DNA from 2 places in the Salinicola sp. RZ23 genome. Region 1 is predicted to be linked to the other one. Evidence: predicted binding sites of a transcription regulator. Region 1 holds the regulator's gene; the other holds the start of a gene.
What was found. The regulator PhoB, encoded in region 1, activates phosphate uptake and scavenging genes when phosphate is short. The targets are predictions, from matches to a motif close to TGTCATANNNNTGTCANA.
Positions count from the first base shown of each region.

Region 1 (5,588 bases):
CAGCCCCTCGATGGGGAAGTCCATCGCCTCCGCCAGCGCCAGCAGATCGTGGTAGAGCTCGCCGTGGACCGAGCTGCGCAGCATCGAGTAGCCCATCATGTCCGGGGTCAGCGGCTTGAGCTGGCGAAAGCCCTTCTCACGGATCGACTCGGGGGTCTCCTGGAACAGGAAGAACTCGTACTCCAGCGAGCCGAAGACATCGAAGCCCAGCGCCGCGGCGCGGGCGAGCACGCGCCTGAGCAGACCGCGCGGGCAGAGCTGGCCGGCCTCGCCCTCGAACTCGGCCAGGAACAGCAGCATGTCGCCCTCGAACGGCACCTCGCGGCAGCTCTCGGGGATGATCCGCAGTGGCGCATCCGGATAGCCGGTATGCCAGCCGGTGAAGGCGACGTTGTCGTAGAGCTCGTCCTTGCTGTCCCAGCCCAGCACCACGTCGCAGAAGGCAAACCCCTTCTCCAGGGCGGCGAAGAACTTGTCCCGCTGCATGTACTTGCCGCGCATCACCCCATCGATGTCGAACATGCCGACCTTGACGTGGCTCAGCCCGCGCGCCTCGACGAGTTCGCGCGCCTGGGCGGCGGTACGCACGGTTCTGGCTTGGTGATCACTCATGGCCGTTCCTCGCTCACGCTGTCAGGGGGATCGGGGTTACGCCGCGCGACCATCGTCGTCGTCCGCGGCCTGCTCGCCTCGCTGCATGGCGAACTCCTCCTCCGGCGACAGGATCAGACGGTGCCGCCCGATGAAGGCGAAGTAGCAGATACCCACCGCCAGCCACAGGGCGACGCCGATCACGCCGACCCGGTAGGTGCTGTCGCTGAGCTGGAAGTAGATCGTCATCAGCGCGATGACGATGGTCGCCACGGCGCCGGGAATCCCGAAGGGACTGCGGTAGGGGCGCTCGATATGAGCATGATGGCGGCGCAACAGGATGAAGGAGAGGGCCTGGGCGATGTAGGAGCACATGGCGCCGAATACCGCCATGTTGAGCAGGGTACCCCCGATCACCGCAGAGCCCTCCTGGGTGCCGAGACCGAAGAAGCAGATCAGCATGATCGTCAGGCCCACCAGCGCGCCGCCGATCATCGCCACGTGCGGCGTCTTGCGCGTGCCGTGGGTCACCGAGAGGAAGGTGGGGAAGTAGCCGGCACGGGAGAGCGAGTAGATCTGGCGGCCCTGGGCGAAGATGATGGTATGGAAACTGGCGATCAATCCGACCAGCGCCAGCAGCGCGAGGAACTTGGCCGTGCCGGCACCGAAAATGGCCTGGAAACCGTCCAGCAGCGGCTCGCCGGACTGGCTCAGGGCATAGGCGCCGACGCCCACCACCGACGGGTTGAGCACCAGGATCAGCGTGGCAGAGATGATCAGGGTAGTGATGCCGAGCAGGATGCCGCGCGGCATGTCACGCCGCGGGTCGACCGACTCCTCGGCGGCCAGCGGCAGCTGCTCGATGGCCAGGAACAGCCACACCGCAAAGGGCATTGCCGCCAGCGCCCCGCCGATGCCCATCGGCAGCAGCGGCCCGTAACCGCCTGCGAGCTCACCGCCGCCGGGTGCGATGTTCAGCGCCCAGGTCGAGAAATCGAGATGGGTGAAGGCGCTGAACCAGAACACCACCAGGACCGCCAGCGCCAGCAGGGTCACCGCCAGCGTCACCCGGAACGAGAGCTCGACGCCGACGATGTTGAGGCCGACGAACAGCAGATAGCCCAGCAGCCACCACACCGGCTGGAACGCCGCTGGCGTCTCGAAGATGCTGCCCAGATAGGCGCCGATGAAGAACACGATCACCGCCGGCGTGAGCACGTACTCGACGTTCTCGCAAAGCCCGGTGACGAAACCGCCCCAGGGCCCCATGGAGGAGCGCGCGAAGGAGTAGGCGGCGCCGGTGTGCGGCAGGGCCGGCGACATCTCGGCGATACAGAAGGTCAGGCCCAGATACATCACCGCGATGATCGCGGTGGCGATCGCCATGCCGCCCCAGCCGCCCGAGGCGAGCCCCAGGTTCCAGCCCGAGTAGTGGCCCGAGATCACCGCCCCCACGCCCAGCGCCCAGAGCGACCAGGGGCCGGCGTGGCGGCGCAGGCCGCGCTTGTCGAAGTAGCTGGCATCCTGCTGCTGGTAGTGGATGCCGGCGGAGGGTTTAGCGTGGTTTGTCATTGTTCTACTCCCAGGATCGAGCCACCCAGTCTCGCGATCCCACTGCCGCCAGCGTCGTCGACACCCCCGGGGCGACGCCGACCTACGCTGACCGCGCCCACCTCGAGTCTGAGCACGTCGGGGAGACAAAAGCAATCCCTATCGCGACGGCCCGTCCCCTATCGTGCCCTCATCGCCACGTCCATCGCTGCGCCCACTGCCGCACCTCGCTGCCGGCGGGGTTGTGGTGTAAGGTCCAGCCAGTCGCGTCCCGCTCGCCGTTCTGGAGAATTCGATGTCAGCCGCCGGCCCCGATTCCGTCACCGTCGCCGACCCCGCGCCACGCCCCCGGGGCCTGGCTCGCCTACCCGATTTCCTGCGTCTGACCCGGCTCGACAAGCCGATCGGCACCTGGCTGCTGATGTGGCCCACGCTGTGGGCGCTGTGGCTCGCCGCCGGCGGCCTGCCGGATCGCGCCAACCTGATCATCTTCGTGCTCGGCGTCTATGTGATGCGCGCCGCCGGCTGCGTGGTCAACGACTACGCCGATCGCAAGATCGACGGCCACGTCAAGCGCACCCGCGAGCGCCCGCTGGCCACTGGTCGCATTCGCGAGCGCGAAGCCAAGATCCTGTTCGCGGTGCTGGTGGCGGCCGCTTTCGTACTGGTCTGCTTCACCAATCTGCCCACGGTCCTGCTCTCCTTCGTCGGCGTGGCGCTGGCCGCGCTCTACCCCTTCATGAAGCGCTACACCCATCTGCCCCAGGTGGTACTGGGGCTGGCGTTCTCGTGGAGCATCCCGATGGCGTTCATGGCGGTGAGCCGCAGCGTGCCGATGGAGGCGTGGCTGCTGCTGCTGGCCAATCTGGCCTGGACCGTGGCCTACGACACCCAGTACGCCATGGTCGACCGCGACGACGACATCAAGATCGGCGTGAAGTCCACCGCGCGCCTGTTCGGCCGCGCCGACAAGCTGATCATCGGTCTGCTGCAGCTGGCCACGCTGGCGCTGCTGGCCTGGATCGGGGCACGGCTGACGTTGGGCGGGTTCTTCTGGCTGGGGCTGGCGGCGATGGCGGCGACCTTCCTCTATCAGCAGTGGCTGATCCGTGAGCGCGAGCGCGGCCCCTGCTTCCAGGCCTTCCTCAACAACTTCTGGTCGGGGCTTCTGCTGTTCGCCGGCGTGGTGCTGAGCCTGTGGCCGGTGCTATGAGCCGCTGAGGGCATCGGCCGCTGACCGCCGCGCGGAGCGATGATCTCGACGCTGGCTCGTGCCGGGATGACACCGATGTCATGTATTTGTCATATTTCCACGCTGTAATCGTCACCGTTCTGTCACGGCCGGAAGGTTGTCCGCTGTACGCGCACATCCACCGGCGGCTCACTCGAGGCCTGTCATGAGCTCCAAGACCGTACTCATCGTTGACGACGAGCCCTCCATCCGCGAAATGATCGCGGTGGCACTGGAGATGGCCGACTATCGTGTGCTGGAGGCGGACAACGCCCAGAGCGCCCACGCCATGGCGCTGGATCACAAGCCGGACCTGATGCTGCTCGACTGGATGATGCCAGGCACCAGCGGGATCGAGCTGGCGCGCCGACTCAAGCGCGAGGAGGCCACCGCCGAGATGCCGATCATCCTGCTCACCGCCAAGGGCGAGGAGGACAACAAGGTGCAGGGGCTCGAGGCGGGCGCCGACGACTACATCACCAAGCCGTTCTCGCCGCGCGAGCTGGTGGCCCGGCTCAAGGCGGTGCTGCGCCGGGCCACACCGCCGGGCATCGAGGAGGCGGTCGAGGTCGAGGGGCTCAAGCTCGACCCCGCCAGCCATCGCGTCACCTCCCACGGCAGCGCGCTCGAGATCGGCCCCACCGAGTACCGCCTGCTGCAGTTCTTCATGACCCATCAGGAGCGCGCCTACACCCGCAGCCAGTTGCTCGATCAGGTCTGGGGTGGCAACGTCTACGTCGAGGAGCGCACCGTCGACGTGCATATCCGCCGGCTGCGCAAGTCGCTGGGTGAGACGCATCAGCATCTGATCCAGACGGTTCGCGGCACCGGTTACCGCTTTTCGATCAGGGAGTAAGTCGCAGCGTGCGCTACTGGATCAACGAACTGTGGCGCCTTGGCTACATGCTGTTCGGGCTCGGCGCGATGGGCACGCTGCTGGGCGAACTGTTCGACGCGCTGTTCGCCGGCCTCGGCTGGGGGCTGGCCGCGGGGCTAGGGCTCTATGTCTTCCTGCATCTGCGCCATGTGCGCCTGCTCTATGTGTGGCTGCTGCGCCATCCGCGCGAGGCGCCACCACCCGGCACCGGAGTGTGGGGCGATCTGTTCGACCGTCTCTACACCTACCAGAAGGCACAGAGCCAGATGCAGCGCCGGCTGCGCGATATCCTGCGGCGCATCCAGGACTCCTGCGAGGCGATGCGCGACAGCGTGGTGATGCTCGATCCGCGCGGCGACCTGGAGTGGTGGAACAGCGCCGCCTCCGACATGCTCGGCCTGCAGCCCGACCATGACCGCGGCCAGCCGATCACCAACCTGCTGCGCGATCCGCGCTTCGTCGACTACTTCGAGGCCCGCGACTACCGCGAGCCGCTGATGATCCCCTCGCCGATCGACGCCGCCCATACGCTGCAGTTCCATATCACCCTGTTCGGCGATGATGAACGCCTGCTGATGGTGCGCGACGTGACCCGGCTGCATCAGCTGGAGATGATGCGCCGCGACTTCGTCGCCAACGTCTCCCACGAGCTGCGCACACCGCTGACCGTGCTGGCCGGCTATCTGGAGACCTACTCCGACCATGCCGAACAGCTGCCGACGCGCTGGCAGCGAGGCTTCTCGCAGATGCAGGCGCAGACCACACGCATGCAGAACCTGGTCGAGGATCTGCTGCTGCTGTCACGGCTCGAGATCGACAGCCCCGACAACGACCGCGACCTCCTCGATGTCCGCGTCCTGCTCGAGAGCGTCGTCGACGACGCCCGCGGGCTCAGCGCGGGGCGCCAGCAGATCGCGCTGCAGGTCGACGAAACGCGCCATCTGGTCGGCAACACCAAGGAGATCCGCAGCGCGGTCTCCAATCTGGTCTTCAATGCCGTGCGCTACACCCCCGAGGGCAGCCGCATCACGCTGCGCTGGAAGCCTTGGCACGACGGCGCCGCAATCGAGGTGGAAGATGATGGCGAGGGCTTCGATCCGGTACACATCCCACGCCTGACCGAGCGCTTCTACCGCGTCGACAAGGGGCGCAGCGCCGCCACCGGCGGGACCGGCCTGGGACTGGCCATCGTCAAGCACGTGCTGCTGCGTCACGACGCTCAGCTCGAGATCGTCAGCCGGCCCGGCATGGGCGCCCGCTTCCGCTGCGCCTTCCCCGCCACGCGGCTGATCGAGGCCGACTCAGGCTCGACGCCCTCCCCCTGAGCGACGCCGTCAC
Region 1 is NZ_PZJK01000001.1:254,947-260,534, reverse strand. It holds gene DOM67_RS01105 (glutamine synthetase) at 1-612, opposite strand, end outside; gene DOM67_RS01100 (amino acid permease) at 649-2,163, opposite strand; gene ubiA (4-hydroxybenzoate octaprenyltransferase) at 2,438-3,355, shown strand; gene phoB (phosphate regulon transcriptional regulator PhoB) at 3,540-4,229, shown strand; gene phoR (phosphate regulon sensor histidine kinase PhoR) at 4,238-5,575, shown strand.

Region 2 (5,588 bases), on a different contig from region 1:
CACCATCAAAGCCACCGACAAGGGCTTCGGTTTCCTCGAGACCGAGGACGGTACCTCTTACTTCATTCCCCCGCCCGCCATGAAGCAGGTTCTGCACGGCGATCGTATCGAGGCCGCGATCAAGGAGGATGGCGACAAGAAGCAGGCCGAGCCTGAAAAGCTTCTGGAAGCCTCCCTCGATCGCTTCATTGCCCGCGTGCAGCTGCGCGAGGGTCGTCTCGCGGTGATCCCCGATCATCCTTCGATCAACCAGCCGCTCAAGGCGCGTATCAAGCGCTCCCTCGACGAGGCGAGCATCGCCGACGGCGACTGGGTCGTGGCACGTCTGGTGCGCCATCCGCTGCGCCCCGACGACCGCGGCTTCTTCACCCAGATCGACGAGCTGGTGGTCAAGCGTGACGACCCCGCCGTGCCGTGGCGAGTGACCCTGGCGCGCCATGCGCTGGAGCAGGAGTGCCCGCCGGCCGCCGAGGCCTGGCCGCTGCAGGAAGAGGGGCTGACCCGCGAGGATCTCACCGCCGAACCGTTCTTCACCATCGACGGCGAGAAGACCCGCGACATGGACGACGCCCTGCGCGTCGAGACCAGCGACGACGGCTGGACCCTGACGGTGGCGATCGCCGATCCCACCGCCTATGTCGACGAGTCCCACCCGGCGGACCAGGAGGCGCGCACCCGCGCCTTCACCGTCTACCTGCCGGGCCAGAACGTGACCATGCTGCCGGAGGCGCTGGCCGACGACCTGTGCTCGCTGAAGCCGGAGGTCGAGCGCCCGGTGCTCGCCTGCCGTCTGCAGGTAGGCCGCGACGGCACCCTCGGCGAGTACCGCTTCTTCGCCGCGACCATCTGCTCCCAGGCGCGGCTGGTCTACGATGACGTCTCCGACTGGCTCGAAGGGGTGAACGACGCCGCAGCACCGGCGGCGGCGATCGCCCCCCAGCTCGAGGCGCTCAGGGACCTGGCCCAGGCCCGCGCGGCCTGGCGCGAGCAGCATACCCTGGTATTCAAGGATCGCCCCGACTACGTCTTCGATCTCGACGACGCCGGCAACGTGCTCGATATCCGTACCGAGACCCGCCGTACCGGCCAGCGCATGATCGAAGAGGCGATGATCGTCGCCAACGCCTGCTGCGCCGACCTGTTGTCGCGGGAAGTGGGTCACGGGATCTTCAACGTCCACCACGCCTTCGAGCCGGAGAAGCTCGACCCGGCGCTGGAGTTCCTGGCCGCCCAGGGGATCGAGGTGGAGCGCGAACAGCTCAGCGAGCTGCCGCGCTACCGCGAGCTGCGCCGGGCGCTGGATGACCGTGAGGACGCTTGGCTCGACGCTCGCCTGCGCCGTTTCCAGGGCTACACCAACATGTCCGCCCGCCCAGGCCCCCACTTCGGGCTGGGTCTGCCGGCCTATGCCACCTGGACCTCGCCGATCCGCAAGTACGGCGATATGGTCAACCATCGCCTGATCAAGGGGGTGCTCAAGGGTGAAGCGGCACCGGCCGAGGCCAGCCAGCGACTGACCGAGCAACTGACCGAACGTCGGCGACTGAACCGAATGGCCGAACGTGACGTCAAAGACTGGCTCTATGTGCGCTATCTGGGTCAATCCCTCGATCAAGGCACGGTGTACGACGCCGATATCATCGATATCCGTCGTGGCGGCATGCGCGTGCGACTGAGTGCCAACGGCGCCACCGCCTTCATCCCCGCGCCGATGCTGCACAGCGACCGCAATCAGGTGGCGATCGACGACAAGGAAGGCCGTATCCAGATCGCCGGCGAACCTTGTTATCAGCTGGGCGGCACGCTGCGCGTCAAGCTCGTCGAGGCGCGCGAAGCGACCCGCTCGCTGGTGGCGACACCCGCCGAGTGACATGAAACGAGCCGCCTGCGCCACGGACGGCGCAAGCAGGCTACCACCATGGTGTGAACACCCTGTGACAGCGACACGATATACTGCTGTCTAGGAAAGACCTTCAACGTCCGGCGTGAGCGATCCGCCGGCACTCCGTCATCCGGTCTTTTCTGGCGTCATCGCCATTCTCGGAATGCGCCGTATCGACAGGGATCGTTTTTTAGAGGAGCGGCTCGTTGCATATTGCCGACGTCACGATGTTCTATGCCCCCGCCAGCGGCGGGGTTCGTACCTACCTCGACGCCAAGCACCGGCGTCTGGCCAAACTCCCCGGGGTCACCTGCAGCCTGCTGATCCCCGGTGCCGAGCTGGTCTCCCATGACGGTGTGCACGAGGTGCCCTCGCCGCCGCTGCCGTTCAGTCAGGGCTATCGCTTTCCGCTGCGCCGTCGCGGCTGGGAACGTGAGCTGCTGCGCGTCAAGCCGGACATCATCGAAGCGGGCGACCCCTACGTCACCGGCTGGGCCGCGCTCGACGCCGGACGCAAGCTCGACGTGCCGGTGGTCGGTTTCTATCACTCGGACCTGCCGCGCCTGATCAGCAATCGCCTCGGTAGCGGCACCGACCGGCTGGTCGAGCGCTACGTCTACCGGCTCTACCGACGTTTCGACCAGGTGCTGGCGCCCAGCCGGGTGATGGCCGAGCGCCTGACCCGACTGGGTATCGAGCATGTCGCGGTACAGCCGCTGGGGGTGGACCTCGAGAGCTTCCACCCACGGTTCCGCGATCCGGCCCTGCGTACCAAGCTCGGCCTCGACGACGATACCAAGCTTCTGATCTTCGTCGGCCGCGGCTCGCGCGAGAAGAACCTGCATCACCTGCTGGAGATGGCCCGTCAGCTGGGCAAGGGCTACCACCTGCTACTGGTCGGCCCCAGCATGCCCAGTCAGACGCCTGACAACGTCAGCGTGATCGACCGCTACACCCCGACCGAGGAAGTCGCCGGCTGGCTCGCCTCGAGCGATGCCCTGGTCCACGCCGGCACCCAGGAGACCTTCGGTCTGGTCGCCCTCGAGGCGATGGCCAGCGGGATCCCGGTGATCGCCGCCCGGGCCGGTGCGCTGGCCGAGAACGTGCCGCTGGGCTGTGGCCTGCTCAGCGAGCCGCACTCCCCCGCCGACATGGCACGCGCGGTGCGCGAGCTGTTCACCCAGCACGATGCCGAGCAGGCTGGGCGCCGGGCGCGCCGCTACGTCGAGCGCCACCACGACTGGGATATCGTCATCGACGGCCTCCTCACGCACTACCGCCGCCTCACCAGCGCCACCGCCAGCGCTGGCGCGGCGCAGCATGGATCGCAACATGGCTGAACGGCATTTCTCGCTGGTACTGCACGACATCGCCCCGGAAACCTGGCCCGACTATCAAGGTTTCGTCGCGGCGATCGACCGTCTGAGCGAGCGGTTCGGCCCGATTCCGATCACCTGGCTGGTGGTGCCCGACTTCCACGGTCGCGGCGAGTGTCGCCACAGCGACAGCCTGCGCCGGGTTCTGGATCAACGCCTGGCCCACGGCGACGAGCTGGTGCTGCACGGCTACTTCCACCGTGACGATGCGCCTCGACCGCGCACCCTGCACGACTTCTACATGCGCCGCATCTACACCTGGGAGGGTGAGTTCTACACCCTCGATCAGGCTACCGCCGGCGCCCTGCTCGACGACGGCATGGCCCAGTTCGATGCCTGCGGCTGGCCCCATGGCGGCTTCGTCGCCCCGGCCTGGCTGATGAGTCAGGGTACCCGCGCCGCGCTGGGCCAGCGCCCCTTCACCTACACCAGTGATCCGCAGCAGCTCTACCGCCTGCCCGGTTTCGAGCCGCTCAGCGCACCGAGCATCGTGTGGAGCGCGCGTAGCGCCTGGCGGCGCGGCATGTCGCGCGTGGTCAGCGCGATCCAGCAGCGGCGCTTCCAGCAGGCCCCGCTCTTGCGCCTGGCCCTGCATCCGGTCGACATGCGCTATCGCTCCTCCTACGACTACTGGTACCGGTTGGTGGAGCAGCTCCTGGGCGAGGGACGTCAAGCGGTGACCAAGCAGCACTGGCTGGACCACCACGCCCCCGATCTCGCCACGCGCAAGGATCGTTCGGCGGCATGAAGCGTATCATCTGGTGCCTGGTGCTGGGCCTGGTGGCGGCACTGGCGATTCCACTGCTGATCGGCGGCCGCGGTATCGTCACCGAACTGCGCAGCTTCCCCACCTCGCTGCTGCTGATGATGCTGGGCATGATCTTCGTGTGCTGGAATCTCAACGCCCTGCGCCTGCGCCTGCTACTGGCCGGGCGCGCCGGCAAGCTGTCGCAGGTGCGCGCCTTCTCGATTGTGATGGCCACCGAATTCGCCATCTGCGCCACCCCCGGTGGCACCGGTGGACCGTTGACCCTGCTCGGCCTGCTTGCCCGGCGCGGCGTACGCCCGGCGCAGTCCTCGGCGATCTTCGCCGTCGATCAGCTCACCGACCTGCTGTTCTTCCTCTCCGGGCTGGTCGGCGTCGCCGCCTATGTGCTGATTGAAGCGGTCGATCTCCAGCTGGGCTGGCTGGTGGGCCTGCCCACCACCCTGCTGGTCAGCGCGCTGGTGATCCTGTGGCTGACCCTGAGCCACTACAACCGGGTGATGCAGGTGACCGGGCGCTGGCTCGAGAAGCTCAACGTCAAGCGGCGTTCTCGCTTCGGCCTGGCACGCCGCCTGCTGCACTTCCGCAACTCGCTGGTCGAAACCCTGCGCCTGCCGCGCTGGCTGCTGTTCGCCATCTTCCTGCTCTGCTGCGCTCACTGGCTGGTGCGCTACAGCGTGCTGTTCCTGGTGGTCCAGGGACTGGGGCAGCATATCGACTGGGCCTGGACCTTCCTGGTACAGATGGTGTCGATGGCCGCCGGTCAGTTGAGCTTCCTGCCCGGTGGCGCCGGCGGTGCCGAACTCACCTCCTCGGCGCTGCTGACCCCGCTGATCGGCGCCCAGGCGGCAGCCGCCTCGGTACTGATCTGGCGCTTCGTCACCTACTACTTCTATCTGCTGGCAGGCTTCCCGATCTTTCTCGCCACCGCCGGCCGTGCCTTCCTGCGCATGATGGCCCGGCGCCAGCAGCGCTGATCGCCAGCTAGCGATCGGCGCCACACACGCCCGATCTCCCGCCGGGGAGATCGCTGGCCCAAGCTCCCCACACTGATTCTCAGTAACGCGCCGACTCCCTTTACGGCCCTGTTCCCCGGTGCCGAAAGGTCGAAAGCGCCGCCGGCGATCACCCCCTGACATAGCCATCCCAGAACGCAAAACGGCCCGCCAGGCAGTGCCTGGCGGGCCGTCGTCGAGGCGCAAGCCTCGCGCCGTGAAGCGCTTACCAGCCGGTAGCGGCTTTCAGCGCGTCACCGATCTCGGCGAGCGAACGCACGGTCTTGACGCCGGCGTCTTCCAGTGCCTTGAACTTCTCGTCGGCGGTGCCTTTACCACCGGCGATGATGGCACCGGCGTGACCCATGCGCTTGCCCGGAGGGGCAGTGACACCCGCGATGTAGGAGACCACCGGCTTGGAAACATTGGCCTTGATGTAGGCCGCAGCTTCCTCTTCGGCGTTGCCGCCGATCTCGCCGATCATCACGATCGCTTCGGTCTGCGGGTCCTTCTCGAACATCTCCAGGATGTCGATGAAGGTGGAACCCGGGATCGGGTCGCCGCCGATG
Region 2 is NZ_PZJK01000005.1:85,592-91,179, reverse strand. It holds gene DOM67_RS04230 (exoribonuclease II) at 1-1,870, shown strand, start outside; gene DOM67_RS04225 (glycosyltransferase family 1 protein) at 2,089-3,222, shown strand; gene DOM67_RS04220 (polysaccharide deacetylase family protein) at 3,215-4,006, shown strand; gene DOM67_RS04215 (lysylphosphatidylglycerol synthase transmembrane domain-containing protein) at 4,003-5,001, shown strand; gene sucD (succinate--CoA ligase subunit alpha) at 5,246-5,588, opposite strand, start outside.
Region 2: the regulator PhoB is predicted to act here: its motif matches at 1,934-1,951, upstream of DOM67_RS04225 (glycosyltransferase family 1 protein).